DNA from 3 places in the Empedobacter sp. ULE_I140 genome. Region 3 is predicted to be linked to each of the others. Evidence: riboswitches for the same ligand, from Rfam matches in the RefSeq annotation. Region 3 holds a riboswitch; each other region holds the start of a gene.

Region 1 (10,294 bases), 980 kb from region 3:
AAGCATTCGATTTTTACGAAAATGAATGAATTGGGAGCTGCAAAAGTTCCCTTTTTTTTTATGATCGATTTTTTGAAAGAAAATGGAGAAGTAGTTCCGTTAAATGAATTACCTGATGAGATAAAATTTGAAGTAGATTCAACAAAAAAAGAATCTTTTCAGAAAGATTTTAAATTCAATAAATTCCCGATTTCTTTCGACGAATATTTGCCAAAATTCAATTATGTTCACGATAATCTTTTGTTTGGAAATTCATATTTAACGAATTTAACGCTTCCAACAAAAATTGAAACTGATTTGACTTTACACGAAATTTTTCAGTTTTCTGAAGCAAAATATAAACTGAAATATAAAAACGAATTTGTTTGTTTTTCTCCCGAACGTTTTGTGAAAATTGAAGATCAAAAAATCTTTTCAAATCCAATGAAAGGAACCATTGATGCCTCGATTCTAAATGCGAAGCAACTTATTTTGAATGATGAAAAAGAAGCTGCCGAACATGCAACAATTGTCGATTTAATCAGAAATGATTTGAGTCTTGTTTCCGAAAATGTTGAGGTGATAAATTATCGCTACATGGATGAGGTGAAGACAAATGATGCAACACTTTTGCAAGTGAGTTCTGAGATAAAAGGCGATTTGAATGATGATTATTATCAAAATTTAGGAACGATTTTCGATCAACTTTTACCTGCTGGTTCTATTTGCGGTGCGCCCAAAAAGAAAACCGTTGAAATTATTTTAGAAGCCGAGAAGTATCATCGAAATTTTTATACAGGAGTTTTTGGTGTTTTTGATGGCGAAAATCTTGATAGTGCTGTGATGATTCGTTTCATCGAAAATAATCAAGGTGAATTATTTTTCAAGAGTGGAGGAGGAATAACAGCAAAAAGTAAGGCAAAAGCAGAGTACGAAGAATTAATACAAAAAGTGTATGTTCCAATTTATTGAATCGATTTGTTGTGTAAACAAACAACTTCGAAATTTAGAATTTCATCAAGCGAGATTTGATCGAACAAGAAATGATAATTTTACTGAAATCAATCCGATTTTATTGGACGAAATTATTAAGTTTCCGACAGATTTAACGGACGAAAAATATAAAGTTAGAATTGTTTATGATCGTGAAATTCAATCGGTAGAATTTCAATCGTATCAAATCAAACCCATTGAAAGTATTCAACTTTTTGAGATCGAAAATAAAATTGATTATTCCTACAAATATTTAGATCGTTGGTTTTTTGATGAATATTTAAAAGAGTCAAAAACAGATGATTTGGTCTTGGTAAAATCAAATTATATTACAGATTGTATTTATTCGAATATTGTTTTTTTTGACGGTTCTCAATGGATCACGCCACGAACTTTTCTGTTGAAAGGGACAATGCGAGAAGCTTTGTTACAATCAGGCGAAATCATTCAGAAAAATATAAAAGTTTCAGATTTAGTTAATTTTAAATCATTCAAACGAATCAATGCGATGATGAATTTAGACGAAAGCCAAGAATTGGATATTTCGTTGTTAATTCAATAACTCTATGAAATTGATAGAGTATTGTTTGCGTTTTCATTTTTTAACATTACCTTTGCATAACTTATCAAGAAAGGTGGAGGGATTGGCCCTGTGAAACCTTAGCAACCAGATGACTTATAATCTAAGGTGCTAAATCCAACCTATTAGAGGGAAAGATGAGTAAAAGTATTTCACTTTTATCTGTTGGTTTCTTGAAAGTTTTATGATAATTAAAAATGAAAAGAAACAAATTTTTACTTGCTTCATTCGCATTTATTTGCGCATCTACACTTTTTGCTCAAGAAGTTGAAAAGGAGGAAACAAATCTTAACGAAGTTATTTTAATCGGTGGTCGTACATCAGAAAGAACGGTGGTTAATTCGTCAGTTCCTGTCGATATTATCGATGTTGAGAAATTGAAAACGTCTTCTCCTCAATTGAGTGTGAATGATATTTTGAATGTGGTTATTCCTTCTTTTAATTCTGTTCGTCAATCATCTGCCGATGGAACGGAGCATATCGATCCTGTGACATTGCGTGGAATGGGACCAGATCAGGTTTTGGTTTTGATTAATGGAAAACGACGTCACACAACTTCGTTGGTGAATTACCAAAATACAGTTGGAAATGGTTCTGTAGGAACAGATTTAGGCGCAATTCCGATTTCAGCAATTGATAAAATTGAAGTTTTACGTGATGGTGCGGCTGCGCAATATGGTTCTGATGCAATTGCGGGAGTTGTAAATATTGTTTTGAAATCTAAACCAGGTGGTGACGCGTCTTTGACGTATGGTCAGACTTCTCGAAATGATGGAGAAACGTACAATTTTAACGGAAGTTATGGAACGAAACTAGGACAATCGGGTTCGATTGTTTTTTCGGCTGTTGTAAGTGAACGTAAAAAAACAAATCGCTCGAAAGATCATAATTTAGATATTTTTGGAGATAATTTCGCGTACGATTTTGCAGATGATCCAGATGTAGCAAGAGCTGTGGATGACGCTAAAATTGCTGCTTTAGGGCTTTCGAGAAAAGATTTTAGATTTCAAATTGGAGATGTGGCAATCAAGAATCAACAATTTTTTGTAAATGCTGAAACGGCGATTAATGATCGATTAGATTTTTATTCATTTGGAGGAGTTTCGTTGCGCCAAGGTAATGGATTTGGTTTTAGAAGATTGCCAAGTGAATTGTCTGAAGATGCGTTAAAAATTTATCCAAATGGTTTTCAAGCAACGTTAAAATCTAATGTAAATGATTATTCAAATTCTACAGGATTACGTTATTCATATGATGGATGGAAAGTTGACTTGAGCAATACTTTTGGATTAAATTCATTCAAGTATGATTTAGAAAATTCAATTAATCAATCATTAGGCTTAAATTCTCCAACCGATTTTTACGCTGGGAAACATCAATTTTTACAAAATACAGTCAATTTAGATTTTTCGAAACGAATCAATCAAAATGTTAGTTTAGCGTTTGGAGGAGAATATCGTTTTGAACAATATAAAATTGAAGCTGGAGATGAAGCGTCTTATTCAGGTTCTGGATCTGAATCTTTTGTAGGGTTTTCTCCATTGAATGTTGTAAAAGGTGATCGTCACTCAGTTGCGGCTTATGTAGATGGAGAATTGAAATTTGGAGATTTTACGGCTGATTTAGCTGGACGATTTGAAAATTACTCAGATTTTGGAAGTACAATCAACGGAAAATTAGCGATGCGATATGAATACGCAAAAGGATATTCGGTTCGTGGAGCGATTTCGACAGGATTTAGAGCACCTTCTTTACAACAAAAATATTTCAGTAATTCGTATACCGATTTATTCTTGAATGATAATGGTGATCAAGTTTTGGTAACAAAAGGAATTATTCGAAATGAGTCTGAATTGTCGAAAGAAATTGGTTTGGATAAATTAAAAGAAGAAAAATCAATCAATGCAAGTTTAGGTTTAACATTTCGTCCGACTTCAAAATTATTTATCACATTGGATGGATATTTTATAAAAGTTGATGACCGAATTGTCTTAACTTCTGATATCACAGATCCTGCTTTAGAAAAATATAATGTAGCGACAGCGCGTATTTTTACGAATGCAATTGATACAGAAACCAAAGGTTTGGATTTAGTAATTTCCTATGATACTCGTTTAGGTCGAGGAAAATTGAATGCAAGTTTATCAGGAAATATCAACGAAACAAAAATTGTCGGTTATCATTTTCCAACAGCTTTAACAATTCCAACGGAAGAATTTTTTGGTCCTGATCAAGTCAATATTATCGAATCATTAAGTCCAAAAACAAAAGCAACTTTAGGATTGAATTATGCAATTTCTGGATTCAATTTTATGGTGCGTAACACGTATTTCGGAAAAGTGACAAAAGATGGATATCCTTGGGGAAGTATCCAAGAACATACGGGAAAAGCGGTGACGGATGCTTCGATTGGTTATGATATTACAAAGAATTTCAACTTTACAATTGGTGCAAATAATTTGTTTGATGTTTTCCCAGACAAGCAAGTTTATGAGAATTCTTATTATGGAATTTTTCCGTATGCGCCAGTTCAAATGGGGATGACAGGAGCGTATTATTTTGCACGTGCAAGTTTTAAATTTTAATCAATAATAAAATATTCAAAGTGTCAATTTTAATGTAAATTCAAACATTCAATTGGCACTTTTTTGTGTATGGCACATTCAAAAATTGGTTGGAAAACCGCAGCAGCTTTAGTGATTTCGAATATGATCGGAACAGGTGTTTTTACCAGTTTGGGTTATCAAATTTCTGATTTAAAAAATACAACTTCTATCTTATTATTGTGGTCAATAGGAGGATTGTTAGCGTTGATTGGCGCATTTATTTATTCGGAATTAGCTTCAAAATTTAAACAATCAGGAGGAGATTATATTTATTTATCTCGGACATTTCATCCCGTTTTTGGTTATTTATCAAGTTGGATTTCTTTATTCGTTGGTTTCTCAGCGCCGATTTCTTTAGCGGCTTTGGCAATGGGAAAATACTTGAATGTTTTCGGGTTTGATTTAGGAAAAGAATTTGCAATAGCCATGATTTTGATTGTTGCCGTTTTTCAATCATTCAGTCTAAATTTGAGTAGTAAATTTCAGAATATTTTTACTATTCTAAAAGTTGTATTTATTGTTGTTTTAATTGTTTTAGGTTTTTATTTTGCTCCAGCAGTTGAGCCAAATGCGGTAGTTTTTGATTCGACTTGGAAAAATGAATTGTTACTTCCTGCATTTGCGACGTCTTTGGTTTATGTTACTTTTGCTTATACAGGTTGGAATTCGGCTTCATACATCGTAGAAGAAATTGAGCAACCAAAACAAAACTTACCAAAAGCACTATTTATAGGCGTTATTTTTGTCACGATTTCTTATGTTTTGCTAAATTATGTTTTCTTGAAACATGCATCAGCAGGAACTTTGGCTGGACAAGAAAATGTTGCAAATATTTCGTTCGGTAATCTGCTTGGAAATAATGTAAAATGGGTGAGTTGCTTTATTGCTTTACAATTAATTGCGACGATTAGCGGTTATTTGTGGATTGGTTCTCGTTTGACGCAAGCCACAGCGCGCGAAAATAAATTGTGGAATTTTATGGCGAAAGAGAACAAAAATAGAATTCCAGTTCGTGCAATTTGGGTGCATACAGCAATTAGTATTTTGCTAATTTTTTCAGGAGATTTTGAAGTGATTTTTACCTATACATCGTTTGTTTTACAAATATTAGCAACATTAGCAGTTTGTACAGCTTTCTTTATCAAACAAGATCAATTAACTATTATCAAAAGTAAATTCTTTTATATCTTGCCTGCTATATTTTTAGCATTTAGTTTATATATCTGTTATTTCGTTTTGATGCAAAAACCAAAAGAAAGTTTATTTGGTTTAGGTATTATTGCATTAGGAATTGTATTATTCTATTTTGATAAAAGAATTGAGAAAGAGAATTAATCACAAAACCCACTCAAATTTGAGTGGGTTTTTATTTTTTAATCTTTTATTCCGTTAAAAATATATTGTAAAATAGGGTTGATTTCTGGATTTTCAAGATGTTTTTTGAAAATTTTGGTATGATATTTTGGTTTATTAATCATTTTACGTTCAACTAATTCGTCAATTGTATCAATGTATTCAACTGAAGTTTTTCCAATCAATAAATTATCCAAAGAACGTCCTTGATCGACATAATTCAAAATTGTTTTCAAACCTTTCAAGTAAAGTGCATCTTTTGTAAAACCACCACCACGATAAACGCGAGTTGTCAGATAAAATGCATCTTCTGGTTGCATTTTGTATTCTTCCATCAAGGTCATAAATGTTTCGTTGAATGATTTTCCATTTGTCAACATATGAACTGCCATAACGCGTAAACCAAGTTCTCTTAGTCGGCTATGATTAATAGAATCAGAATAATATTCACTTAAAATCGCTAAACCTTCTTGCGTTAATGTATTTACAGGTAAACCAATACTAAAGATTTTTAATGGTTGATCCAACGCATTCATGGTTGTCACCATGTGAACTCCAATTTCGTGCTCAATTAAACCATTTGTAAAACGTTTGTCAAACTTAACGCCACGTTTAATCACAACTTTTCTCTTGCTATTGATTACAAGTGCTTTTGATGCGATATCATCCGAAACTTCGATGTCAAATTTGAAACCATAATCATTCGTAGCATTTCTAAAAAGATTAACCACTTCTTCCTCTGTATAATTTCCTTGTTTATCCATTCTAAATTCAGGACAATAAAGGATAAAGTTCGCGTTTTCGATATCTTTTTTGGATGGTTCGCCAAAGTAACGCAACGAATTGTATAAAAATTTATCCGTACCAAGATTGGCTAATAAATCGACCTTATCAAAATAAGCGTTAATCGTGTTAACATACATATTTTGAATACTAATATCATTGATTTTTTCGACTTTAATATTCGATAATTTTCGTTTAAATTCGAATGGATCAATGTTAAGCGGATTGTATTTAAATTGTGGTTCGTATGTATATTTTGAAGCTAAAAATTTCTTCTTTTCAAATTCTAAATTGATCGGATTGATAACACTTAACAATTCAAAATTCTGAACCAATTGGCACAATTGTTTATCAATTTTAACCAAGTCAGATTCTAATTCATTGTGCAAAATATTTACTTGCTTAGAACCTACTTTGTACGTTGTTTCCGTTTTTACAAACTCATAAGCGTGGTTAAGAATCGCTGATTTAAAACCTTCTTTAATTTGGTTAATAATTTCTGGAAAAGATTCTCCTGTTAATTCATCACAATAAATTTTTGAAACTTCTGTCGCTAAAACCAACGTATTTTTGAATCGATTTGTAACAAATTCTAACAAATAACCGCGTCCATAAAATACATCGTTAATCGCTGAATAATTGTGAATATTTTCTAACTCAATATTCGCCAATTCATCGCGCCAACTTTCTACATAGTTTCCGTAACGTTCGTTGTCAATTCGCTCCGCACCAATGTTGAAGACAGGAACCGGACGATCCCAACGTTTCCAATTGTACGAATGAATATCATAAACCAAACATGACTTAAATTTAGTTTCAAGCTTGTTGATTAAAGCTTCTAAAACTTCATAAAAAGCGTGATGTTTTGCAATACTTTTTTGTTTTTGAGAAACCGACAAAGGCTCTTTCCAAACCTGTTTTCCCCAAGCTTCTTCGTACACAGCAGTTTCTGGACCACGATTTAGATCGTATTCAAATCGAGAATCACAACCTTGAATTAAGATTGGAAAAGTTTCTACAAACTCAGCAGTATGCGGATCTTCCTCGTACCAACGTTCATAATTGCTTAATAAACATTTTTCGCGAATATCTTCGCGCATTTGTCCACCATCATGAATGGCAGCACAAACGTAAGGAATGTATTCGTCGATTTTTATTTTGAATGATTCGTCTTCTGCATAAGCTTCAAATACAATTTCGTTCTCAATATTCTCTAAAATTTGCTGTATACTTATGGATTTCATGCTTTAAATTCTTTATATTTCTCCAATAACATCGACACGATTTGTTTCTGAATTTCGTTGTTATTGTTTACATTATTGTGAGGAACAATTCCTCCAGGACTTACTACATTTAGCTCAACCATTTTTCCGTTAATCAAATCGATACCACAAAAATAAATTCCATCTTCATTTAATTGTTTTCCTATTTTACGGCACAATTCTAACTCATGTTCACTCATTTCGTGTCTAATCGCAGAACCACCAGCCGAAATATTAGAACGATGATCGCCTTCTGCAGGAACACGCATAATTGCACCAATCGGTTCACCATTAATCACAATGGCGCGAACATCACCTTTTTCTGCACCTTCTATATAATTTTGACAAATAATAGGCTGAGAATATCCGGTATGATTGATATAAAAATCGCAAATCGAGCTTAAGTTACCAATATTTTTTCGTTCGAAAAGTATAACACCTTTACCACCCATTCCGTCTAAAGGTTTGATGATAAATTTCTCGAAATTATTTTCTTCTACAAACGATTTTATCAAATCAATATCTTTTGTAATAAGTGTTTGAGGAACAATTGTTTCTAGACCATCATCAAAAGAAGCGGCGTATATTTTATTATTTGCTTTACGTAATCCCGAAATTTTATTCACGAAGAAAACTTTATCTTCGATTAATTCTAACATATTCAACAAAAGCGGATCAATTGGTGGATCGGCTCTCATAAAAATTATGTCAAATTCGGTCAAATCTTTTATACTACTTTCAAATTTCATGGTGTGATAAAATTCAACACAATCATTTGTTTCTGTAGTTATCATCTTTTTGCAGTTTCCTACAACTTTGCCTTTGGCAATAGAGATATCTTTTTTTGTTAAATAGGATACTTCAAATCCACGATCTACGCATTCTTTAATAATTCGCATAGTGGTGTCTTTTCCTGGTTCAACCTTGTCCCAAGGATACATTACGAAGCATATTTTCATATAAATAAAAAGGGTATTAAAATCAATGCAATAATAACTAAAAGTTTGATACAAAAAATGATCTATAAAAAATTATAGAATATTTATTTTTATTCTATGAAAGATATTGATTTCTAATGATTAATAAAAGAAAATGGTGATTGATTTTTTAATTTCAATCACCATTTGGTTGGTAAACTATAAACTATTTATTTCTTAAACGATCAATTGTTTCTTGAACTTTAGGATCATCAGCTTTTACGCTGTAATAATCTGCAATTTTTCCATTTTGATCAAGAACCAAATATCTTGGTATCCAATTTAAATCAATCCCTGTGCCAAAATTGCCTTTCCAGTTGTTTCCTAAGTAAAAGTGTTGACCTTCAATCTGATATTTTTTAATACCATTTTTCCAAGCTTCCTCATTCTTGTCCATTGAAAGGTAAACAAAGGTTACGTCAGGATTTTTTTCGTGCAAAGATTTCAAAGCTGGCATGTTTTTGATACAATCTCCACACCAAGTTGCCCATAAATCCAACAAGACAATTTTTCCTTTATAGTTCGAAAAAACTTTTTCGATGGTTGCCGAATTTCCTTCTAAATCAACTACGCTATCTTGCAAAGCTGTTGCGGGAAATTCAGTTTTCATCACTGACGGAATTTTTTGCGAAAATGCATTAATTCCGACAAATAATATTAAAACGCTAATTATTTTTCTCATGATAAATTTTTATCGATTTCATGTATTTACAAAATCTATACCAATTCAGTAGACTTTAAAGCAAAGGTAAATATTTATTTCTAATCATTGCAAAAAGATGTAATTTTGTTTCATGCAAAAATATCTGATTATTGGGCTTGGTAATATTGGTGCTCAATACGAAAATACTCGTCATAATATTGGTTTCAAGGTTGTTGAAGAAGTTGCTAAAAAAGTTGATGCTAAATTTTCACCATCAAATTTTGGTGAAGTAGCACAGTTTAAATATAAAGCGCGTCCAGTTACGTTGTTAAAACCAAATACATACATGAATTTGAGTGGAGATGCGGTTCGTTTTTGGATGAAAAAAGAAAATATTTCGTTAGAAAATATTTTTGTCATTACAGATGATTTGAACTTGCCTTTCGGAACAATTCGTATGCGTGGAAAAGGTAGCGATGGTGGACACAATGGTTTGAAGGATATTCAAAATAAAGTTGGCGGACAAAATTATGCGCGATTACGCTTTGGTGTAGGAAATGAGTTTTCGGAAGGTAAACAAGTGGATTATGTGTTAGGCGATTGGTCGGCAGAAGAAAATGAAAAAATGAATGAACGATTGAATTTGGCTGCTGATGCAGTTTTGTCGTTTATTTTTCAAGGATTAGGTAATACAATGAATCAATATAATGGTAAATAAAATTTTAGGAGTTGCAATGATTGCAGGAACACTTTTTTTAGGTTCTTGTGCAAGCAATTCGTCAAGTTTAGAAGGAAAAGAAGCGAAAATAGAAGAAATAACTTCGACATTAGATAATGTAAATGAAATTAATTTCAAGAGTAAAAAGAATGTTTTGTTAGACGTTCGTACACCTAAAGAGTTTGCTGAAGGTCATGTTCCTGGAGCGGTAAATATAGACGTGAAAAATCCAAATTTCGAAGAAGAAATTCAGAAATTAGATACAAAAAAGAATTATTTCATTTATTGCAAATCTGGTGTTAGAGCAAAATTAGCAACAGAAAAAATGCAAGAAAAAGGTTTCAAAAATGCCAAGAATTTCAAAGATGGAATGTCAACGTACAAAGGAACTGTAACAAAA
Region 2 (10,294 bases), 760 kb from region 3:
GGAATTGACCATTTGTTGCATACCAAAATTCCAGATTCAATAAAGGTAACACGTATTGTTGATCCTGCTTTGAAGCAAGAAATGTTTGAGCATGTTTTGGCTTGTGTTATGACTTCAATGAAAAATCTATTGACGTATTATAAAGATCAAGTTCGTAAAGAGTGGAAGCCTACTATTTATCAAAATATCAAGGAAACAACTATTACTATTTTAGGATTAGGTGAAATCGGAAAGTTAGTAGCAGAGCAATTTGTTGCGTTAGGTTTTCAAGTCAAAGGTTGGTCGAATTCGCCAAAAAATATAAATGGAGTAGAATCTTTTTCTGGAAAAGAAGGCTTGAATGCTGCGATTTCTAAAACTAATTTTATTGTCAATATTTTGCCTTTGACAGATGATACAGAAGGTATTTTGAATAAAGACTTTTTTAAAGAATGTTCAGTTCATGCAGTTTTGATTAATGTTGGTCGTGGAGCACATTTGGTCGAAAAGGATTTATTAATTGCAATCGAAGAAAAAAAAATAAAAGAGGCTTATTTAGATGTTTTTGTAGAAGAACCTTTACCTGAAAATCACCCTTTTTGGACGAATGAAAATATTTATGTAACACCTCATATTGCGAGTGTTACAAATGCAACAACTGCTCTAAAACAAGTTGCAGATAACTATAACAGAATGAAAAATAACGAAGCTTTATTGAATGAAGTTTCATTAGAAAGAGGTTATTAGATATACCAAAATGACGTAAGATTTTGTTAAAAAGACGCATTTATGTTTTTACTTGTCAAAAAAATCTTTTAACATTGTATTTGAAAAAATAAAAGCTAAAAATGAGTGATTATATTCAACTTTATTCAATTGATAATATTTTAAGAACTTACAAAGAAGAAGCAACTGATCGTCGGTTAGCAATCTTTGACGTAGGTCCTGAGAACAATTATTATTTTGTAAAACGAAAACCTTATAAGTTTACGTCGCTTGGGTTGATTTTAATCACAGCAGGAACATGTGAAATCACGGTGAATTTAGAACCAACATTAATCAAACGTGACGATATTATTGTGGTTCTTCCAGGTCAGTTGTTCGAGATTATAGAGCATTCGGCTGATTTTGCTGTTCAAGCAATCTTCATTGATTCAGATCTGATTATTGAAGCTGGTTTTCACGTGAAATCCAATAATTTAGTAGAATTTTTATCGTCCAAATATCCTAAAATCATTTCTTTAGATAAAAAGATTGTACGTGATATGCGCTACAATCTGAATAAGATTAGTAAATATACCATCAAGAATGAAAATATCTTTGCAAAAGATTTGGTTTTACATCACTTTTCAGTGTTGATGTATGAGATGGGAAATTACTACAACCAAGCTGTAACGGCAAAAAGTACAACGAAAGAAGTCAGAAAGGAGGAATTGGCTAAGCAGTTTTTGTATTTAGTTTCAACTCATTTTCGTCGTCAGCGTAATGTACAATTTTATGCAGATGAAATGTTTATTAGTCGTAAACATTTGACTAAAATTATTGTCGAAGTCTTTAATAAATCACCCAAACAAATCATTGCTGAAGCCATTGTATTAGAGGCAAAAGTCTTGCTAAAGAACCCAAAAAATAGTGTTTCTGATGTTGTGACAGAATTAAATTTTATAGATACCTCAGTTTTTAGTAAATTTTTCAAAAATTATGCCGGTGTTTCTCCAAGAACTTTCATAGCTTCTAATTAATAATTGATGTAAATCAATGTAAATGTGAAAACTTTCTAAAAACGTCTTTCTGACATATTATTACGTTTATTTTGCTAACTAATTTGTTAAAATGGATAGACCTTTGTTGCTCAAATTTTAATTGATGCGTCTTTTAGTAGATAATCGATACATGAAATTTGAATGAAAAGAATTTTATGGTGGTAGATTTTACAAAAAAAATATTTGCACATATTTCAGCAATCGGTGGTTATGTGCCAGAGAATAAACGAACTAATTTCGATTTAGAAAAGATTACAGACACTTCTGATGAATGGATTGTAAAAAGAACGGGAATTAAAGAACGTCGTATTTTAGAGGAAGGTTTAGCGACTTCTGATATGGCGGTTAGTGCAATTCAGAATTTAATTGATACATACAAAAAAGACATCAAAGATGTTGATGCGTTGATTGTTGCGACTTCTACACCAGATATGTTGATGCCTGCTACTGCGAATATTGTGTGCGAAAAGTTAGGAATAGAGAATGTTTGGGCATTTGATATGAATGCAGCTTGTTCTGGATTTTTATACGCGTTGGACATGGGTGCTTCATTGGTTGAAAGCAAACGTTACAAAAATGTTTTGGTCATTGGTGCTGATAAAATTAGTGCGTATGTAGACATCAAAGATCGTTCGACAAATATTTTGTTTGGAGATGGAGCTGGAGTAGTTTGGTTAGAGCCTACAAATGAAGAAGGAATTTTGGATGCTTTGTTACAGAGTAATGGAACTGGAAAAGAATTCTTGAATATAGAAGGAGGTGGTTCTTTGTATCCAGCGAGTTCACAGTTGTTGGTTGATGAGAAGCGTTACATTAGACAAGATGGAAAAATTGTATTCAAAAATGCAATTCAATCAATGAGTGATACGTGTGTCAATGTTTTGAAACGCAACGATTTTTCTGTAGAAGATGTAAATTGGTTGGTTCCGCATCAAGCGAATAAACGAATTATTGACGCTGTTGGTAATGAAATTAATATTGAAGAAGGTAAAACTTTAATCAATATTGAGAATTACGGAAACACAATTGCAGCGACAATTCCGTTATGTATTTGGGAAAATACAGCAAAATTAAAGAAAGGAGATTTATTGATGTTGACAGCCTTTGGAGCAGGTTTCTCTTGGGGAGCAAGCTTATTGCGTTGGACAATTTAATCAATAAAAATCATATATTTTTGTTCATAAAGAACGGCAAGAAATTGTCGTTCTTTTTTTATTGTAAACTATTAAATTCTTCACCACACTTCTTGCATTTGAACACGTTTTTGTAGTAAATTGGGTAAACCCAAAATATGATAGAAGATAATAAAGAAAGTAAACCTTTTCCACCTTTCATTGACTTGTAATTGCTGTAATACTCATTACTTCCACACTTAGGGCAAACAAGAATTTCATCCAAATTATTGGTATAATTTGAAGTATCAATTTCTTCTAAAACTTTCATAGCACAATCAGTATCTTCTTTCTTAATTTTTACTTTCACGCCACCAATGGCATTCGACAAAAACTGATTCATCCCAACCGAATGTTCATCAATAACAAAAGCATCAATTTGTTCACTCTCTAATTTTGAACGTAAAATATGTGCTTCAATAGGGCTTTCAAATGTTTTTAATGTAATAAGTTCCATGCTAATTGTGTTAAATATTCAATTCAATATCCGATATAAAATTAGTTCTTTTTATCTTAATGTCTTAAATTTTTTAGTAGATGAAAAATGTAATTCAATGTTTATTTTTAATTGTATTGATGATGAATACGACAAATGCGCAAAACCTAAAACAAGTTGCTTATAAAGATGGTTCGCAAAAATTGAACGGTTTAGTAACTGATAATACGACAAAGAAAAGTCCAGGAGTTTTGATTTTACCGGCTTGGAAAGGAGCTGATAACGAAGCAAAACAAGCTGCAATAGATTTAGCAAAAGAAGGCTATATTGCGTTTGTTGCGGATATTTATGGAGAAGGAAACAATCCGAAAGATAATGCGGAAGCGGCTAAAATAGCAGGAAAATACAAGTCTGATTATGCAGCTTATCAAAAACGAATTGATTTGGCGTTGAAAGAGTTAATCAAAGCTGGTGCAGATCCAAGTAAAATTGCTGTAATTGGTTATTGTTTTGGAGGAACAGGCGCATTAGAAGCTGCTCGTGTGCAATTAGCTGTTGTTGGCGTTGTTTCTATTCATGGTGGATTAGCAAAAGATTCGGCTCGAAAAAATATTCCTCTTAAAACAAAAGTTTTGATTGAACATCCTGCTGAAGATGAATCTGTAAAACCCGAAGATATTTCGAATTTAGTAATTGAAATGAACGAAGGAAAAACAGATTGGCAAATGATAACTTACGCAAATTCAAAACACACGTTTACCAATCCAGAATCACCTGATTATAATAAAGTAATGGCAGATAGAGCTTGGGAACATACATTATTGTTTTTAGAAGAAGTATTGAAATAAAACCGTCAATTCGAATGAGATTCTTTTTAGAATTTTGTATCGAGAATAAGGTTTTAGAAGATAAAATTTATCTTAATTCTAATAAAAACCGTAATATGTAAATCTACTGAATAAACAATTGTATCATTTCATACCAAAAAGCAGCTGTAAAAAAGCCTACAATAATACTGATACCAATAATCAAATTGGTTAGTTTGGTATTGAGTTTAAATTGTTCCGCAATAATACTCGATGTCACTAATGTAGGCATAGCAGCTTCAAAAATAGAGATTTTAGCCACATCACCTTTTATTCCAATTACGATGGCTAAAAGCATTACAACTGCAGGCGCAATCATTAATTTGTAAACCATAGACATCGAAATTTGTGACCATAATTTTCTCCAACCATTAAACTTTAATTGCAATCCAACCGAAAATAAAGCCAATGGACCTACGGTTGCAGCTAATTTGTCGAAGAATGGTTCGGCAGGAGATAAGTCGATAAATTGAGATAAAATCAATGCACTAATACAACCCAAAAATGGTGGGAAAGTAAATAATCGTTTCAAGATAAATTTAGAATCTATTGCTCCAGATCCATTACTTCCGCCTTTTAACGCAGAAACTATTCCGATGGTTGACAAGCACAAAAACATGGTTTGATCACAAATAATCGCAATACTCAAATACTTTTCTCCATAAAATGCTGAGATCAAAGGGAAGCCAATAAAAGATGTATTGCTATAGCCGCTTGCCAATTCCAATGTTCTTCTCGAACGCTCCGAATAGCCTTTTGCTTTGCTGTAGAATTTCATGTAAAACAAACTTCCAACGGCAATAATGACAGTCGAAAAGATAGGGAATAGCATCTCTTGCGACCATTCTACTTTTGGTAAATACTTAAACGAGACTGCTGGTAAAGCCAAATATAAGATCCACGTATTGATCCCTTTATGTGCATCAGGATGTATAGATTTTGTTGCTTTAAACACCATTCCGGCGATTATGCAGACTGCGATTAATATAAAGTTTACCATTTTTAGATATTTGGAATGCAAAGTTACAATCCCATTTTTTTTTACCCTTAAGATATCACTTTTTATTCAATGCTTATTTTTTATAAAATGGCAAGATTAGATATATTTAATTTATTATTATTGAAAATTACTTTTGAATAACAATTTTCATTTTCCAAAATAGCTGTAAATGGAGTAGGAGTTATTGTATCAGTTGTAGGAAACCAAGTTGTTTTAATAAAGTAATTTGGTAATAATATTTTCCCTTCATCTGAGCCGTTTGTACCAAAAATTTCAAAATCTCCTTTCCAGAATTTAGATGTTGTTTTCTCTTCTAATAATTGATTGGTAGCCTCAATATCAGTTGTAGGTAAACCAATTTCAGAAATTCCTAAAATAGAATGTTGATCAAATTCTACATCATTCTCATAAGCTAAATTATAATGTGTAATCATTTCAGCAAGATTTCTACTTCCGTCATAGAAATAAAAAGATTGTGCATTCCAATTTTCGAAGTTTGCAATATGTTGATCGGCATCGGTGTTTAGGATTTTAGTTTTATTTTGTATCCAATTAAATGCCTTTTCGAATTGATTTTTACAAACTAAAAAACTGAAATGATAAATATGTTCTTCATCCGATTTTATAAAAGTTAATCTTGTCCAACCAGCTTGTAAGCTAAACTGATTTTCTGTTTCTTCAATTAACTCAAAAGCTAAAATAGTTGTATAAAATGATTTCGTTTTTTCTAACTCATTTGTAAACAATTGTAATTCTCTTATTTTCATTCTGCGATTTTTTATAAAAGTAAATCAACAAAAAAGAAGAAAATAACAAGTTGAATTGATTTAATTAATTGCGTTATAAGAAAACTGTTTAATCTACTTCATACTTCAATAAGGCGAGATATGGATTACCTTTTAACTCAAGAACTTTTGCAAAAGCAGGTTCAGTTTTGTAACCATTCTTTTTAAGTTCGATGACTTTGTTTTTGAATGATTCGTCAAATTTTTCAAGTAGTTTCGCCTCAATGAGCATATGTCGATAGGCATTTTGTTCGGTTGGAATCTTATTCTCTAAATAAATCTCAATTTCAAACGTATCAATTCTAAAATTACACGTCAAACAAGTTTCGTTATTGTTTGTTAATTGATCGATTTTGAATTCAATATGATGAGAAAAATTCTTTGATAAATGATTTGCGGCCTTTTCAAAATTAGACGTTTCACCAATAATATCAATGTCACTATTTTCAATATTGATTTCAATCGGAATTGTACCTACGACAATAGGTTTGTATGTGTCAAGTTTTTCTAAAATTTGATGATTGCGCAACAAATGAAACACATTGTGTTGTATTTCATTTCCGTGTTCTAAATAATCAATGGTAAGAAAATCTTGCATCATTTTATTCTCATCATAGTCACCAAAGAAGTAGCAGCGTGGGTTTCTTTGTTAGTAGTTTCATCAACCACAAAAATCTCTGTGCGTATGGTGCTTATCTTTTTTCCGCCTTTTATCACATAGGCTTTTGATAGTAAATAATCACCCAAAGCAGGTCGCAAATAATTCACCTTTAACTCAACTGTTACCACGTAGCAATCGTCGTCATAGTGAGAAACAGCAGCATAACCAGATGAAACATCAACCAAAGAAGCAATCATAGCACCATTAAACATTCCGTGCTTACGTGTCATCATTTCTTGTTTTGGAATCTTAATCGAAACATAGTCCGTTTCGCATTCGATAAGTGATGCGTTATAAAATTTTAAGGTTTCCGAACGATTAAAACTTGCTTCTACTAATTCTCTTTTTTCTGGCGTCATATAAAATTGCTTTCAACAAATATAGAGATTTGTCGAAAGCAATTTCAGTTATGCAGTTACGTTATTCAAGTTTTCTTCTCTGATAATTGTATTATGATGCGACAAAATTACTTTATCCAAACCGCGGTAATAATTCCCTTTGTCGACGGTAATCAATAAATTATTTTTCGGAATTTTATTGATAATCTTATCGTTCGGGAAATGTTGTTTCGAGTTTTTGAAGGTAATAAATACATCATCTTCAGTTAGATTTTTGACATCATCTTCCGAAATAATATCAATCAATTCATAAGGTAAATAAAGTTGATCGAAGATATAATGAAACGTTTTAAGGCGTTTTCCGTTCAATTCTTTGCTATGTTGCAAAAAATTTCTCAATCTATGTACAACAGCGTAGAAATTCCCTACCAAAGGCGGTTTGGGAATATTACGCTCGAACAAGCAACCATCAATCAAACTAAGCGGAAGTTTAATATTCAATTCATCTGTTTTTACATTGTATAGATGACGATAATCCAAACCTCTTCTCTTGAATTCTTCGACAATATGATCTTTTAGCGCAGGAACTATAATAGGTAATTGTTGGTTGATAAAATCGACCAATTTTTCATCTGATATAGGAGCTAAATTAAGCTCAGAAATGTTTTGTGACATACAATAAATAGTTAAAATAAAACAATTATTGTATTTCGATAATAGGGGATTTTTCGTTGTTTTTGGATGAACTCCCGTATTGTTTTACCACCGTGGAGACTCCTCTCGGTTGGTATCGTTTTCTACGATTCGAAATACGATGTAAAACTACATAAAAAATTGAATATGTAGTAATGTATTCTGATAATTTTATTTTAAAACAATTATTTAGAATAATATTCTAAATAGGATTTTGTTTCGAGAATAAAGTTTTAAATAATTACTTGATTTGTTTTTTAATATTCTACCACATAGATACATCGTAATATTAGTTCACTTATTCTTTTTTCAATTTATCTCTATTCATCAATATTGTTAAATCTATGTCTCTATGTGGTTGTAATTTTTATGTTCTGAATTAGATAGGACCCTGAAACGAGTTTAGGGTGACAAGACTTTTATACTTCTGTATAAAAAAGAATATAACGAACCCGTTATGTATTCTGATAATTTTATCAATAAAACCCGTCAATTCGAGTGAAATTCTTTTAGAATTTTGTATCGAGAATAAAGTTTTAGAAGATAAAATTCTATTCTCGATACAATTTTTATTCATTACATTTCTAAAAATCACTCGAATTGACGAATTTTTATTCAAATTATATAATAGGCTATAACTAATAAAATAAAGATTGTCAAGTTGAATTTATTTCAACTTCTCATCAAAAAAACTCCTCTATAATCTCCTCAAGTAGGTATTTTTTACCTATTGTCATTCTGAATGAATCGTTAACGGAAATGAAGAATCTAAACGAATAAGTTTAAAAAACAATATAAACTAATAAATACATGGATTGTCAAGCTGAATTCATTTCAGCTTCTCATTAAGAAAACATCACCATAATCTCCTCAAGAAGATATTTCGAATTCGTTATTAAAAATAGAGATTTAGAAAATTTTACAAATAATTAAGAGAAATTTAATTGTTTGCCGAAAATTATTTTATACATTTGACTAACAAAGTAATTAAAAAATGAAGTTTACGTGCTTATATATGTCGATTCGCAAACAGGTTTGGAATATCCAGACGTGGGAAAGTCATGTATACTAAAAAGAGATTTTATTTTTTAATATATTTTATGTTCCCTGTCGAGTTTCGATGGGGATTTTTTTTGAACAAAAACAACAATTACCAATATAAAATTAAAAACAATGCAAAGTTTACAACAAGTAACGATCCCAGTTTGGCCCTTAGAGGACAACACAATCTTAAACAATGTTTCGGTAACATTTCAACTTTTTGGACTTCCATTAGGAACAGCTCCAGTCATTTTGATTAACCATTCCTTACATGGAGATTCAGATTGTACCTATCATTGGGATGGAGTCATGGGGAAAAACAAAGCAATTGATCTTAATGAGTATACGGTAATCTGTATAGATATTCCTGGAAATGGCGTTTCCGAAACCATAAAGTACGACTATATTCCACGCGATCACATTACAGCACGCGATGTAGCGGTATTGTTTTGGTTGACGTTATTTGAATTGGAAGTAGACGAGATTTTTGCCATTATTGGTGCAGATTTAGGTGGAGGATTAGCGTGGGAAATGGCATGTTTGTATCCAAATAAGGTGCTGAATATTATTCCGATAGCAGCAAGTCCTAAGACTACAGATTGGTTGGTAAAAGAGCCAACAGCTAAAAGCGAATACCTGAAATCTATTTTTTATTCGATAGATATATCACGCAATAGAGGCGATATATTGCAAGTTTCGCAATACATCAAATCAAAAATACATGTGATTTATGTGAAGAATGGAAACTTGTTCAACAAAGCAGAATTGAAACGTTATTACGCCAAACTGCAAGAGTTTAACAAACATGTACAGTTCCACGAAATAGAACAAATAGAAGACAACGAATTACTAAAAGCAAACATCGATAAGGTTGAAAAAATAGTAGACGGTATCCTCGAAAAAGAGTTTATCAATAATGTCGCATAAAAACTAAAGCTCCTGATAAGGAGCTTTTTTTTAGTGAATTTTATATAATATATTAAGAAATAGTCTTCTTGTCTAAATTTATAATTTCTTTGTCTAATAATTCTTTAAATAAATCAATAGTATTATCAATATATTTTCTTGGATTACCAGAAGCAGTTATATAAAATTTGTTTAATTTATTAACTATTTCATTATATTTTAAATCATAATTGTCAGAATCATAACTATCAATAAGAGTCTTATACCAATTTATTGAGTTATGGGTTAATTTTCCATATTTTAAAGGAGTTTTATATTTAAAGAAAGATTTGTATAAGTATTTTAAATCTTTCAAATTTTCATGATTTTCTAATAAATAATACCCGTTGTGCATTTTGATTAATAAAGAATAAAGTTGTTCATTTGATTGAAAATCAGTAAATTGTTTTAATTACAAAACATTTACAATGAACAACTTACTTGCAAATTACGAAAGAATATTGGAAGTTCTTCGAAAAATATCAACAGATACACTTTTAATTTATCAACGTAGAAGACCTAAACTTTTTGATTTAGAACTCATCAGTCTTGTCTTAACAGCTGAATTTATGGGTATTGATAGTGAAAATCATTTATTTCGAAATCTTCCTAATG
Region 3 (10,294 bases):
CAATGGCAAATATTAATTCAGTTTTTCAACGTGTAATTTCTGAACCGAAAGGAAAACAAGAAAATGCTAACGTACTGAATAAATTCACCATTTTCAACCAGTCATTTGTCTCATATTCAGTTGGTTTAGTTAAAATTTTAAAGAAAAACAATTCTGTTATTTTAACTTCAGAACACATTCGATTGATGAAGAAAATTTTGCAATTATTGTTACAAAACATTCGGCTTTATGGCGAATATGAAACAGAAAATTTACCTAAAACAATAGAATTTGGAGAAAAAACTGTTGCATATACTGAAATTGAAACAGAGGCTTTGCAAAATGATTCTGAACTGATTGAAGATCTATTAGAGTATTTATACGAGATTGCTTACGATTTCACAAAAGTTGGTCACGTTTTTGTGAAAGAACAACCGTTAAAAGAATAATAAATGACAATCATTCAACTGTTTAAAAATCTACGTCCATTTGTAAAACCTTATCGTTCTTTGGTTGTCGCAACTTTGCTCCTAACCTTAGTTGGATCTTTTACGTCACAGGTAAACGCCCTTATTTTACAGTATACCGTAGATTCTATAAATGGTTTGGTTGAAGCTGGAAAAGGATTAAAAGAAGGTCTGAAAATCATTTCGTTTATTTCAATTGTTTTGATGACAAAAGAAATCTTGAATGCTTTTATCACATTTGGTCAAAAATATTATGGTGAAAAGCTTAGAATCTTAGTTTCACAAGATTTAGCACAAACCATTATCGAAAAGATTTTGACGTATAGAATGGCATTTTATACAAATCAAGATAATCAAGCAGGAAAACTTCAAACCCGTATTGACAGAGGAATTGAAAGTTTGACACGTTTAGTTCAAAACTTTTTTATCGATATTCTTCCACTTTTTGCCAATTCAATTGTTGCTTTAATTTTAATGTTCAATGCTAATTTTTATGTTGGATTGGTTGGACTTTGTATCGTTCCGATTTATTTCATTATCACGCAACAGCAAGCGAAAAAGCTGAGTGGTTGGCGACGAAACTTAAGAGGTTATCGTGAACAAAAATCACAAGGAATTATCAGCATAATTGATTCAATTACAGTAATTAAATCATTTAACCGAGAAGATATAGAAGGTAAAAAACAACTTGATTTGCAAAAAGAATTGACGAATAATCAAATGCAAACACGCAAAACAAGCTTCTTTTTTGATGGTTTAAAATCTTTTATCGAGCAGTTTGGCGTAGTGATTATCATTATTTTAACTTCGTATTTGGTTCTTGACGGACAAATGACAATTGGTGCAATTATGTTTCATATTTTGTTGTTTAACAACGTTTCTGCGCCTATTCGTCAACTGCATCGTATTTACGATGAAATGAATGATGCTATGATTTATTCCGAAAGTTTCTTTGGAATTTTGAAAGCAGACAATGAAAAAGAATCATCTGGGAATTATCTTCCAACAAATCTAAAAGGAAAATTCGAAATCCAAAATGTTGACTTTTCTTATCCAAATGGTTACAAAGCCTTGAAAAATATCAACATGACAATTCAACCCAATAAAATTACTGCTTTAGTTGGTTTGTCTGGTGCTGGAAAAAGTACAGTGATTAATTTGTTAGATAAATTTTATCAACCTGATTCTGGAAAAATTCTACTTGATGGAATTGATTTAGAAGAATATGACACGCAATTTTTACGTGATAATATTGGGTTGGTTTTACAAAAAAATCACATTTTTAATGGAACAATTGAAGAAAATATTCGTTATGGAAATGTAAACGCAACTTTCGGAGAAATAGAAGATGCTGCAAAACGCGCTTATATTCATGAACAAATTATGGACTTGCCAGAAGGTTATCAATCCAAAGCCTTATTGTTATCTGGCGGTCAACAACAACGCATCGCCATAGCACGTATGTTTCTCAAAAATCCACCAATTATTTTTCTAGACGAACCTACTGCAAGTTTGGATGCAATTGCGACAGAACAGATTAAAAATAGTTTGGATGCCATCAAAAAAGATCGAACAGTTATCATTATTTCGCATAGTATTTCTCAAATTATCGATGCCGATTATACATACGTGATGAAACAAGGCGAAGTTGTAGAACACGGGATTCATGAAGATGTCTACAAAATGAACGGCACTTATAAAGAGATTTTTGATGCGATGGCAAAAAGCTTAAACATTGAAAAAATTGCCAAAACTTTTGACGATGAAGAAGAAGAAAATTATTAGCAATAATTTTATTATAAAACATTATAAATCACTACCTTTAAAGAGGTAATAGGATAGTGTATGAAAAAATTAGTTTATTTTATTGTTGGGGTATTGTTTTTTACCCAATCTTGCGAGCAAAAAAAAGAAGCTCCAAAAGAATTAGCACTTAATACGGTAACTTACGAAAATGCTTTAGACGTTCCTGTAAACAAAGTTGGTGTTCTCATTAACATAGATTCTCTTGTTTTTTTTGATCATAATTCTCAAAATTTAGATCAAAACATTGATTCAAAATCAATTGAAAATCAGCTTAAACAAATAAATTCTAAATTTGATATTGTAAAAATAATTCGTGATAAATCTGAGAAAATATTAAACGATAACAAGTATACTTATCAAATGATTGATAAATTTGATAAAAACTTAGTTCCAAATGAATTAATCACAAAGGAAAATGTAAATCAAGTTAAATTTAATGATTTAAAAAAAGCGATTAATCAAGATGATTTAGTTTTGATTAATGTAAAATCGGGTCTTGATTATGATCCTGCCAACAAACAGAAATACATCGCAAAAACATATGTCTATATTAATATTTTAGACCTTAAAAATAATGCTTTAAAATATAGCGAAACAATTGGTGGAACTAAATATATAGACGAAACAATCAATAAAAGTACGACGGATTATTTAGAGAAAATGATGAAAGAATCATTAAACGAAACGTTGGATATTATTGATAATAAATATTAAATACATTGAACTATGCGCCATTTTTTTGGCAACTTTTGGAAGTCCTGAACCCTTAAAAAGTTTCAGGATTTTTATTTTTAATGACATTCTAATATTGACTTTTATTCATGGTATATTTTTTGTTAATTTTATGCTAAAATTATAGGATGCCTATTATACGATATTTATCTTTTATTCCATTATTGACTTCTATTTCGGGATTTGCACAACAATTGATTGATCCGCAACTTCGATTGCCTGTTGAAAAAGCGATTGAGTCGAGTTACGAATTAAAAAATAAACAATTGGAAGTCGAGAAAAACAATTACCAATATAACGAAGTAAAAGGTAAACAACAACCAAGTTTATCTGCAATTGCGCTGGGTGGTTATCTAAACTCGAACGGAATTATCGATATTCCAACCAAATCAATCGATATTTTGTCCACAGAATTGTTTTCGGGTAATCAAAAATTCAATACCTCTGCAGGATTATTTACTGTTGGAGTTAACGCCACTCAAATTATATTTTCGGGATTACAAATTCCAAATGCGTTGAATGCTATTCAGGAAAAAAGTACTGCTTTAGATTATTTGAAAGAAGCCGAAAAAGAAACTATAACCAAAGATATTTTACAAACTTATGATCAATTGATGTTATTGGTCAAAGTAGAAGAATTAATTTCAAATTCTGCAAAACGATTGGATAAAGAACATCTTAAAGTGCAGAAAGCAATTCAAAATGGTTTAGCTATTCCATACGATCGGGAAAAAATAAAATTAGCAATTCTAGAGTTAGAAGCCCGACAAGTAGAATTGAACGGTAATCGACAATTGCTATACAAAAAATTAGAAATGTTGACGCATCTATCTGAACAAGATCTTCAACAAATTCAATACGAACTTACACCTATTGATATTCTTGCTTCAAGCTATACTTTAGAAAATAAAAAAGAATTGAAAGCACTTGAACACTCTGTAAAAGCTTACGAATTTCTGTATCAAAAGGAAAAAGGTTCACATTTACCGCAAGTTTTTGCATTCGCGAATACCAATTACACCTCAATTTTTGGAAGTCATTTCAAATTAAAAGATGGTGATGTATTAGGTGATGTTAATTTAAAAATGAACCAATTTTCGATGTTCCCTAATATTTTGATTGGTATTGGCGCAAAGTGGGAATTGTTGGATGGCGGACAACACAAAAATAAATTAGCACAAGCAAAAACTGACATTTTAATAAATGAAAACAAGTTGAGAAATTCGCAAGAAAAACTGAATTTATTATTAAGTAAAAACAAAATTGATTATGAAACTTCTACTGAAAAATTAAAAGTAAATAATCAACAAAATACCATTGCAACAAATAATTTAGAAATCGCTTCAAGACGATTTCAAGAAGGATTAATAGATGTAACTGAACGTTTGGCTGCCGAAAATGATTATTACAAAGCCAATCTAGGTTATTATGCTCAAATCTTAGATCAACGCTCTAAAACCTACGAATTACTTCAAACTTCTGGAGAATTATTTAATCAAATCTCAAATTAAAATCATGAAAAATACATTATCCTATATTTTTGCTTTAAGCGGATTAATTTTTATTACAAACTGTAAATCATCTGACAAGGAAAATAAAAAAGAACAGCAAACTATTTTTCAAGGTAAAATTGAGCGCGATCAAATTAGCGTTGTAACAAAAATCCCAGGAAAAATAGATCAAATATTAGTTCACGAAGGCGATGAAGTAAAAAAAGGACAAACGCTTTTTGTCTTACAATTACCAGAAGTTGACGCGAAAAAAAGTCAAGCAGAAGGCGCTGTAAATTCTGCCGAAGCTCAATACGAAATGGCTAAAAAAGGTGCAACAGATAATCAATTAAAACAATTGCGTGCAAAAGTTGCTGGTTTGAAGGAACAATTAGATTATGCTGAAAAATCAAATCATCGACTAAAAAATATGCTTCGAGATAGTCTTGTTCCGCAACAAAGTTATGATGAAGTTTATGCGAAATATCAAGGCGCTAAAAACCAATATTTAGCTGCAAAAGCTGAATTAGCTGATGCCGAAAATGGAACGCGTGTAGAGCAACAACAAATGGCTTTAGGACAAAAAGAACGTGCTTTGGGAGCTTTGCAAGAAGTAGATGTTGCAGAAGCGGAAAGACACATCAAAGCACCACAAGATATGACGGTTGAAACAATTAATCTAAAAGTTGGAGAATTGGCTTTGGCTGGATATTCTATTGCAAACGGAATTTTGGGAGAAACTACATTTTTTAGATTCACAATTCCTGAGAATAAAATCGGACAATTGCAAAAAAATCAAATCGTCAATTTAAAAGTTCCTTATAAAAATAATATGGTTTTGAAAGGTAAAATTGTTTCGATAAAAGTACTTAATTCGTACGCTAATATTTCGACTGCTTATCCTGATATTGATCAACAACAATCGCAATATGAAGTGAAAGTTGTTCCTGTTGACTATAAACAAGCTGCTCAACTATTGACAAAAGCAAATGTAATTTTGGATCTTAACGCTAAATAAATTCTGATGAAAACGATTTTTCATTTAATTATACGAGAATTCAAACTTTTCTTCAAGAATCCTGTTTTACCAATTTTATTCTTGGGAGCACCTATTATGTATGGTGTTCTGATCGGAAATGTTTATAAAAAAGGAAATGTAACCAATTTACCAATTATTGTTGTAGACGAAGATCATACGATGACAAGTCAGAAAATTATTCAGATGTTAGATGAAAATGAATCGGTGAAAGTTGCTGAAGTTTTACCTTCAACATTTGATTCTAAGAATAAAGCTTTAGCAATCGGAGCTGAAGTTGTGGTTGTTATTCCTCGAAACTTTCAGTCTGATGTACAACAAAAAAAATTACCTGAAATCGCTTATTTTGTAGATGCTTCAAATACGTTAACTTCTAATACAGCGGCAATCGCAATTACTACAGTTTTAACAACAATGAAAGCTGGTATTTCAATAGAAACAGCTCGAAAACAAGGTGTTCCAGAATATATTGCAACACAAAGCTACGAACCATTCAAATCAACGATGATTCGTCAAAATATCAGAAGTGGAAACTACTTATATTTTATGCTTCCAGGTGTTTTATTAACCGTATTACAACAAGTTTTATTATTAGGTTTAGCACTTTCATTTGCTTCAGAATTTGAGAATAGAATATTTAATGAATTAATCTCAAAATCATCCAATCCATTTACCATTTTATTCGTCAAAACTTTTCCTTATTTATTTATGTCAGTATTTATATATATGCTGTATTATTGGTTCGGAATGTTTTATGACATGAAATTAGAAACCGAGTTTTGGCCATTCTTCACTTCTTCTCTTGCATTTATTTTAGCCGTTTGCTTTTTAGGATTTTTAGTCAGTATTCTCCTTCCAAGCCAACTAAAAGCAACCGAAGTTTTGATGGTTGTTGCAACACCAAGTTTCATTTTAAGTGGATTTACATGGCCTTTAAGTCAAATGCCAAAATGGATTCAAGCAATTGCAGATTGCATTCCATTAACACATTATTTGAAAATATTCCGAATACTTTTCATCGAAAAAGGCGATCCTACCCTAATTCAACCGCATTTAAATAATCTAATTGTAATAGGAAGTATTTGCTTTGTCTTATCTTTGGCTATTCTAATCGTTAAAATAAGAAAAGCTAAACAATCGATGAAACAAATCGAAACAGAAAAGATTTAGCATCTTTTTTTAATTTACAAAACAGATAATAAACCATGAATTTTCTTACAGTTGAAAATCTAACCAAATCATACGGAATCAGAACTTTATTTGAAGATGTAAATTTTCATGTAAATGAAGGAGACCAAATCGCATTCGTAGCAAAAAATGGAAGTGGAAAATCTACTTTACTTAAAATTTTAGCTGGATTAGAAACTGCCGATTCTGGCGAAGTTCGTCCAAATAAAGGTGTTAAAATCTTGATGTTGGATCAAAGTGATGACTTTGACGAAAACTTGAAAAGTGAAGAATATATTTTCAATCATTCGAATGAAGTTTTAGATGTTGTTCGTCAATATGAAAACATGATCGAAAATGACCCAACAAATCCTGATTTAATTGATTTAATGGGAAAAATGGATGTTTTAGATGCATGGAAAGTTGAGCCAACAATCAAAGAAATTTTATCAAAATTGAAGATTGATTTCTTGGATCAAAAAATTGGAAAACTTTCTGGTGGTCAGCGTAAACGTATTTCTTTAGCGAAGTTTTTGATTGATTTAAGTTTCGAAACTGGATATGTTCTTTTAATTTTAGATGAGCCTACCAACCATCTGGATATAGAAATGGTGGAATGGCTTGAATATTTCTTGAACAAAGAAAACAAAACATTGATTTTGGTTACGCACGATCGTTATTTCTTAGATGCAATTTGTACCAAAATTCTCGAAATGGAGGACAAAACATTGTATGTACATTCGGGAAATTACGAAACTTATATTACGAACAAAGCATTGCGTATCGAAAATCAAAATGCAACAATTGACAAAGCGAAAAACCTTTATCGTAAAGAGATTGAGTGGATGCGTCGTCAACCACAAGCGCGTACAACAAAGTCTAAATCTCGTATTGAAGCGTTTTATGATACTGAAAAAGTTGCTAAACATAAAATTGTCGATCAACAAGTAAAATTAGAAATGGTAATGACGCGTTTGGGTCAAAAAATCATCGAAATGGAACATGTTTCGAAAGCATTTGGTCAAAAGAAAATTTTAGATGATTTCTCATATATTTTCGCTCGTGGTGGAAAAATTGGTTTAGTTGGAAAAAATGGTGTTGGAAAAACGACTTTCCTAAAAATGTTAGAAGGAATCGAAACTATGGATTCTGGAACAATTGAACGTGGAGAAACCTTAAATATTGGACATTTCAAACAAGATGGAATTGATTTTAAAGAAGATGAACGTGTCATTGAGTTTGTGAAAGATATTGCCGATTTTTTCCCGCTTGCAAATGGAAAAGAAATGCGTGCAGAGCAATTCTTAGAAATGTTTTTGTTTACGCCAGAACAACAACATACTTTTATCTCAAAGTTGAGTGGTGGAGAGAAAAAACGTCTGCAATTATTAGCAATTTTGTATAAAAATCCTAACTTTTTGATTCTCGATGAGCCAACAAACGATTTAGATTTACCAACTTTGACGGTTCTTGAAAGTTTCTTAGAAGAATATCAAGGCTGTTTATTAGTTGTTTCCCACGATAGATATTTTATGGATAAAGTGGTTGATGAATTAATGATTTTCGAAGGCGAAGGGAAAGTTTCTCGTTATATGGGAACGTATACCGAATATCATATAGAAAATAAAAATAAACCTGAGTCAGAAGATAAAAAAGCTGAAAAAGAAATTTCAATTCAAGAAAAAGTAGAATCAAAAGAAAAAATAAAAGAAGCCAAACCAAGAAAATTATCGTTTAAAGAGCAAAGAGAATTAGAAGAAATTAATAAATCTTTACCAATTCTTGAAGCCAAGAAAGAAGAATTAACGAATTTACTTTCTGATCCAAATTTAGGCTACGACAAAATCACAACTATTGGAGATGAACTACAAAAAATTGTAGACGAATTAGAAGAAAAAGAATTTCGTTGGTTAGAATTAAGCGAATAAAAATATTGAAAAGGAACTTTTTTGAGTTCCTTTTTTTGTTTTTAAAATTTATGCCTATATTTACTCTATCAATCATCAGGAGTTTCTGAAAAATCAGAACACCAACCGAGCCAAAACCGCGCTACGGTGGTATAGAATGAGGGCAAACGCCAAAATAAAAGGTTATTCTCCACTCTATCCTGTTGTTTTTATCATTAAAAAATTAAAACAATGGAAAATCTAAAAAATGAATTTGTCGTATTATTTCGTGAATTAACTGACAACGAATTAATCGAACGCTTTAATCAAAACGTAGGAAACAGTTCTTGGAATTCTGCAAGAAGATGTTATGTCAAAACATTATTCAACGAATTACAATACCGTAATTTTGATTGCACAACCATAGAAAGAGGAAACACATTTTCGCTTCAACATTATGTAATATTAATTGAAAATAGATTAGAATATTTAGATTAAACATATAAAAAGGAAAACTTGAAACAAGTTCTCCTTTTTATTTTATGGTAGATAATATTACTTACTCTGCTCTTTTATAAAATCATTAATCGTAACATTTAATCGTTTATTTCGGATATCTTTTTCAAAACGAATTGGTTCAGCAACACGTTCAGCACAGTCTTTCATACCACAATTTTCACACGTAACCGCAACTTCTTTTACAGGAATTGAAGGATCATTCATAAATTTAACTTTACGTTGAGCTGATTTGTACAACACACCAATCGTTACGCTTCGTAAATAATTTGGATTAAATGGATCTTTCGTTGCAGAAGAAATTACATAATATTTTTGATTATTATTGAACGGATACAACGAAATTTGTGCAGAAATCTCATGATGATCATCTTGATGTTTTTCCAATTCTTTCAAAACATTTAACGAAACCCAACGACGACAATAATGCTCATCCGTTTCATTTGCTTGTGGCGATTGTTGTTGATTAAGATGAAGTTCTTTCGTTAATTTATATGAATTTGAACCAACTTTTGCTGACAAACGCAAGAAAAACAAATCACGAATATTAAAATGTTTGGGTAACAAATTTGTCATTCGTTGATAAACCGTTTCAGGTGATTCGGTATATTTTCCTAGAATTTCTTGAAAATTAGACAAATCATGATGTTCTAAAGCAAACAAATTCTGCATATCCTTCAACAGTTTTTCTTCTGGTAGCAACAAAGCTCCAGCAAAATAAGACGCATAAAAATTGTTTAACAATTGATCAAAATTATCAAAACTTGCCCACGAAAATGTATACAAACGTTCCTTCAAATCAAGATAATTATAGCCTAATTCTTTCGCTAAAATAAATCGTTTTTGATCATTGTCAGAATTGATATTGATATACAAAAGTTTTTTCTCTTTGATAAAAATAGAACGCAATTTCGCTAAATCCTTCCCTCCTAAAGAAGTGAAATCTTCATAAACAATGGTATAATTATATTCCTCTTTCAGAATTTCCTCCATCGTTTCATTTTTTACAAAATCCTCAGATTCAATCAAATATTCTTGTAAAAAACTCTTTGCCGATTTTTCAATTTCAGGAAAGTAATTATCATTTGCTTCCTGAAAAGACCTCAACGAAGCCAAGAAAAAACTTTCGCGTGTAAGATTGTAATTATTACCTATTTCAATCAACGTAGAAATAAACGCATTTACCTTCATTGGGGCGTTAGAAATGATCTCAAT

Evidence for each region. A riboswitch is a leader RNA that binds a small molecule or an ion and turns the genes downstream of it on or off. The one in region 3 is predicted to bind S-adenosylmethionine.
Region 1: another riboswitch for S-adenosylmethionine. It lies ahead of ACTS9J_RS02950 (TonB-dependent receptor plug domain-containing protein); the one in region 3 lies ahead of ACTS9J_RS07600 (hypothetical protein).
Region 2: another riboswitch for S-adenosylmethionine. It lies ahead of ACTS9J_RS11265 (hypothetical protein); the one in region 3 lies ahead of ACTS9J_RS07600 (hypothetical protein).

Annotation. Positions count from the first base shown of each region.
Region 1 covers NZ_JBQMTX010000001.1:620,947-631,240, forward strand. Annotated here, with positions in the region: gene ACTS9J_RS02940 (aminodeoxychorismate synthase component I) at 1-951, shown strand, start outside; gene ACTS9J_RS02945 (aminotransferase class IV) at 935-1,534, shown strand; SAM riboswitch class I at 1,593-1,696, shown strand; gene ACTS9J_RS02950 (TonB-dependent receptor plug domain-containing protein) at 1,750-4,137, shown strand; gene ACTS9J_RS02955 (APC family permease) at 4,207-5,493, shown strand; gene ACTS9J_RS02960 (flavohemoglobin expression-modulating QEGLA motif protein) at 5,532-7,538, opposite strand; gene gshB (glutathione synthase) at 7,535-8,515, opposite strand; gene ACTS9J_RS02970 (TlpA family protein disulfide reductase) at 8,700-9,215, opposite strand; gene pth (aminoacyl-tRNA hydrolase) at 9,328-9,894, shown strand; gene ACTS9J_RS02980 (rhodanese-like domain-containing protein) at 9,884-10,294, shown strand, end outside.
Region 2 covers NZ_JBQMTX010000001.1:2,362,889-2,373,182, reverse strand. Annotated here, with positions in the region: gene ACTS9J_RS11310 (2-hydroxyacid dehydrogenase) at 1-726, shown strand, start outside; gene ACTS9J_RS11305 (helix-turn-helix domain-containing protein) at 828-1,721, shown strand; gene ACTS9J_RS11300 (beta-ketoacyl-ACP synthase III) at 1,898-2,896, shown strand; gene ACTS9J_RS11295 (putative signal transducing protein) at 2,955-3,371, opposite strand; gene ACTS9J_RS11290 (dienelactone hydrolase family protein) at 3,452-4,198, shown strand; gene ACTS9J_RS11285 (AEC family transporter) at 4,302-5,216, opposite strand; gene ACTS9J_RS11280 (VOC family protein) at 5,297-5,983, opposite strand; gene ACTS9J_RS11275 (DUF4269 domain-containing protein) at 6,072-6,599, opposite strand; gene ACTS9J_RS11270 (PaaI family thioesterase) at 6,599-7,021, opposite strand; gene ACTS9J_RS11265 (hypothetical protein) at 7,070-7,675, opposite strand; SAM-I-IV-variant riboswitch at 7,724-7,818, opposite strand; gene ACTS9J_RS11260 (alpha/beta fold hydrolase) at 8,867-9,661, shown strand; gene ACTS9J_RS11255 (hypothetical protein) at 9,714-9,995, opposite strand; gene ACTS9J_RS11250 (IS982 family transposase) at 10,108-10,294, shown strand, end outside.
Region 3 covers NZ_JBQMTX010000001.1:1,604,185-1,614,478, reverse strand. Annotated here, with positions in the region: gene ACTS9J_RS07635 (FUSC family membrane protein) at 1-428, shown strand, start outside; gene ACTS9J_RS07630 (ABC transporter ATP-binding protein) at 432-2,231, shown strand; gene ACTS9J_RS07625 (hypothetical protein) at 2,292-2,966, shown strand; gene ACTS9J_RS07620 (TolC family protein) at 3,113-4,495, shown strand; gene ACTS9J_RS07615 (HlyD family secretion protein) at 4,500-5,492, shown strand; gene ACTS9J_RS07610 (ABC transporter permease) at 5,499-6,680, shown strand; gene ACTS9J_RS07605 (ABC-F family ATP-binding cassette domain-containing protein) at 6,716-8,605, shown strand; SAM-I-IV-variant riboswitch at 8,673-8,772, shown strand; gene ACTS9J_RS07600 (hypothetical protein) at 8,816-9,061, shown strand; gene ACTS9J_RS07595 (helix-turn-helix domain-containing protein) at 9,119-10,294, opposite strand, start outside.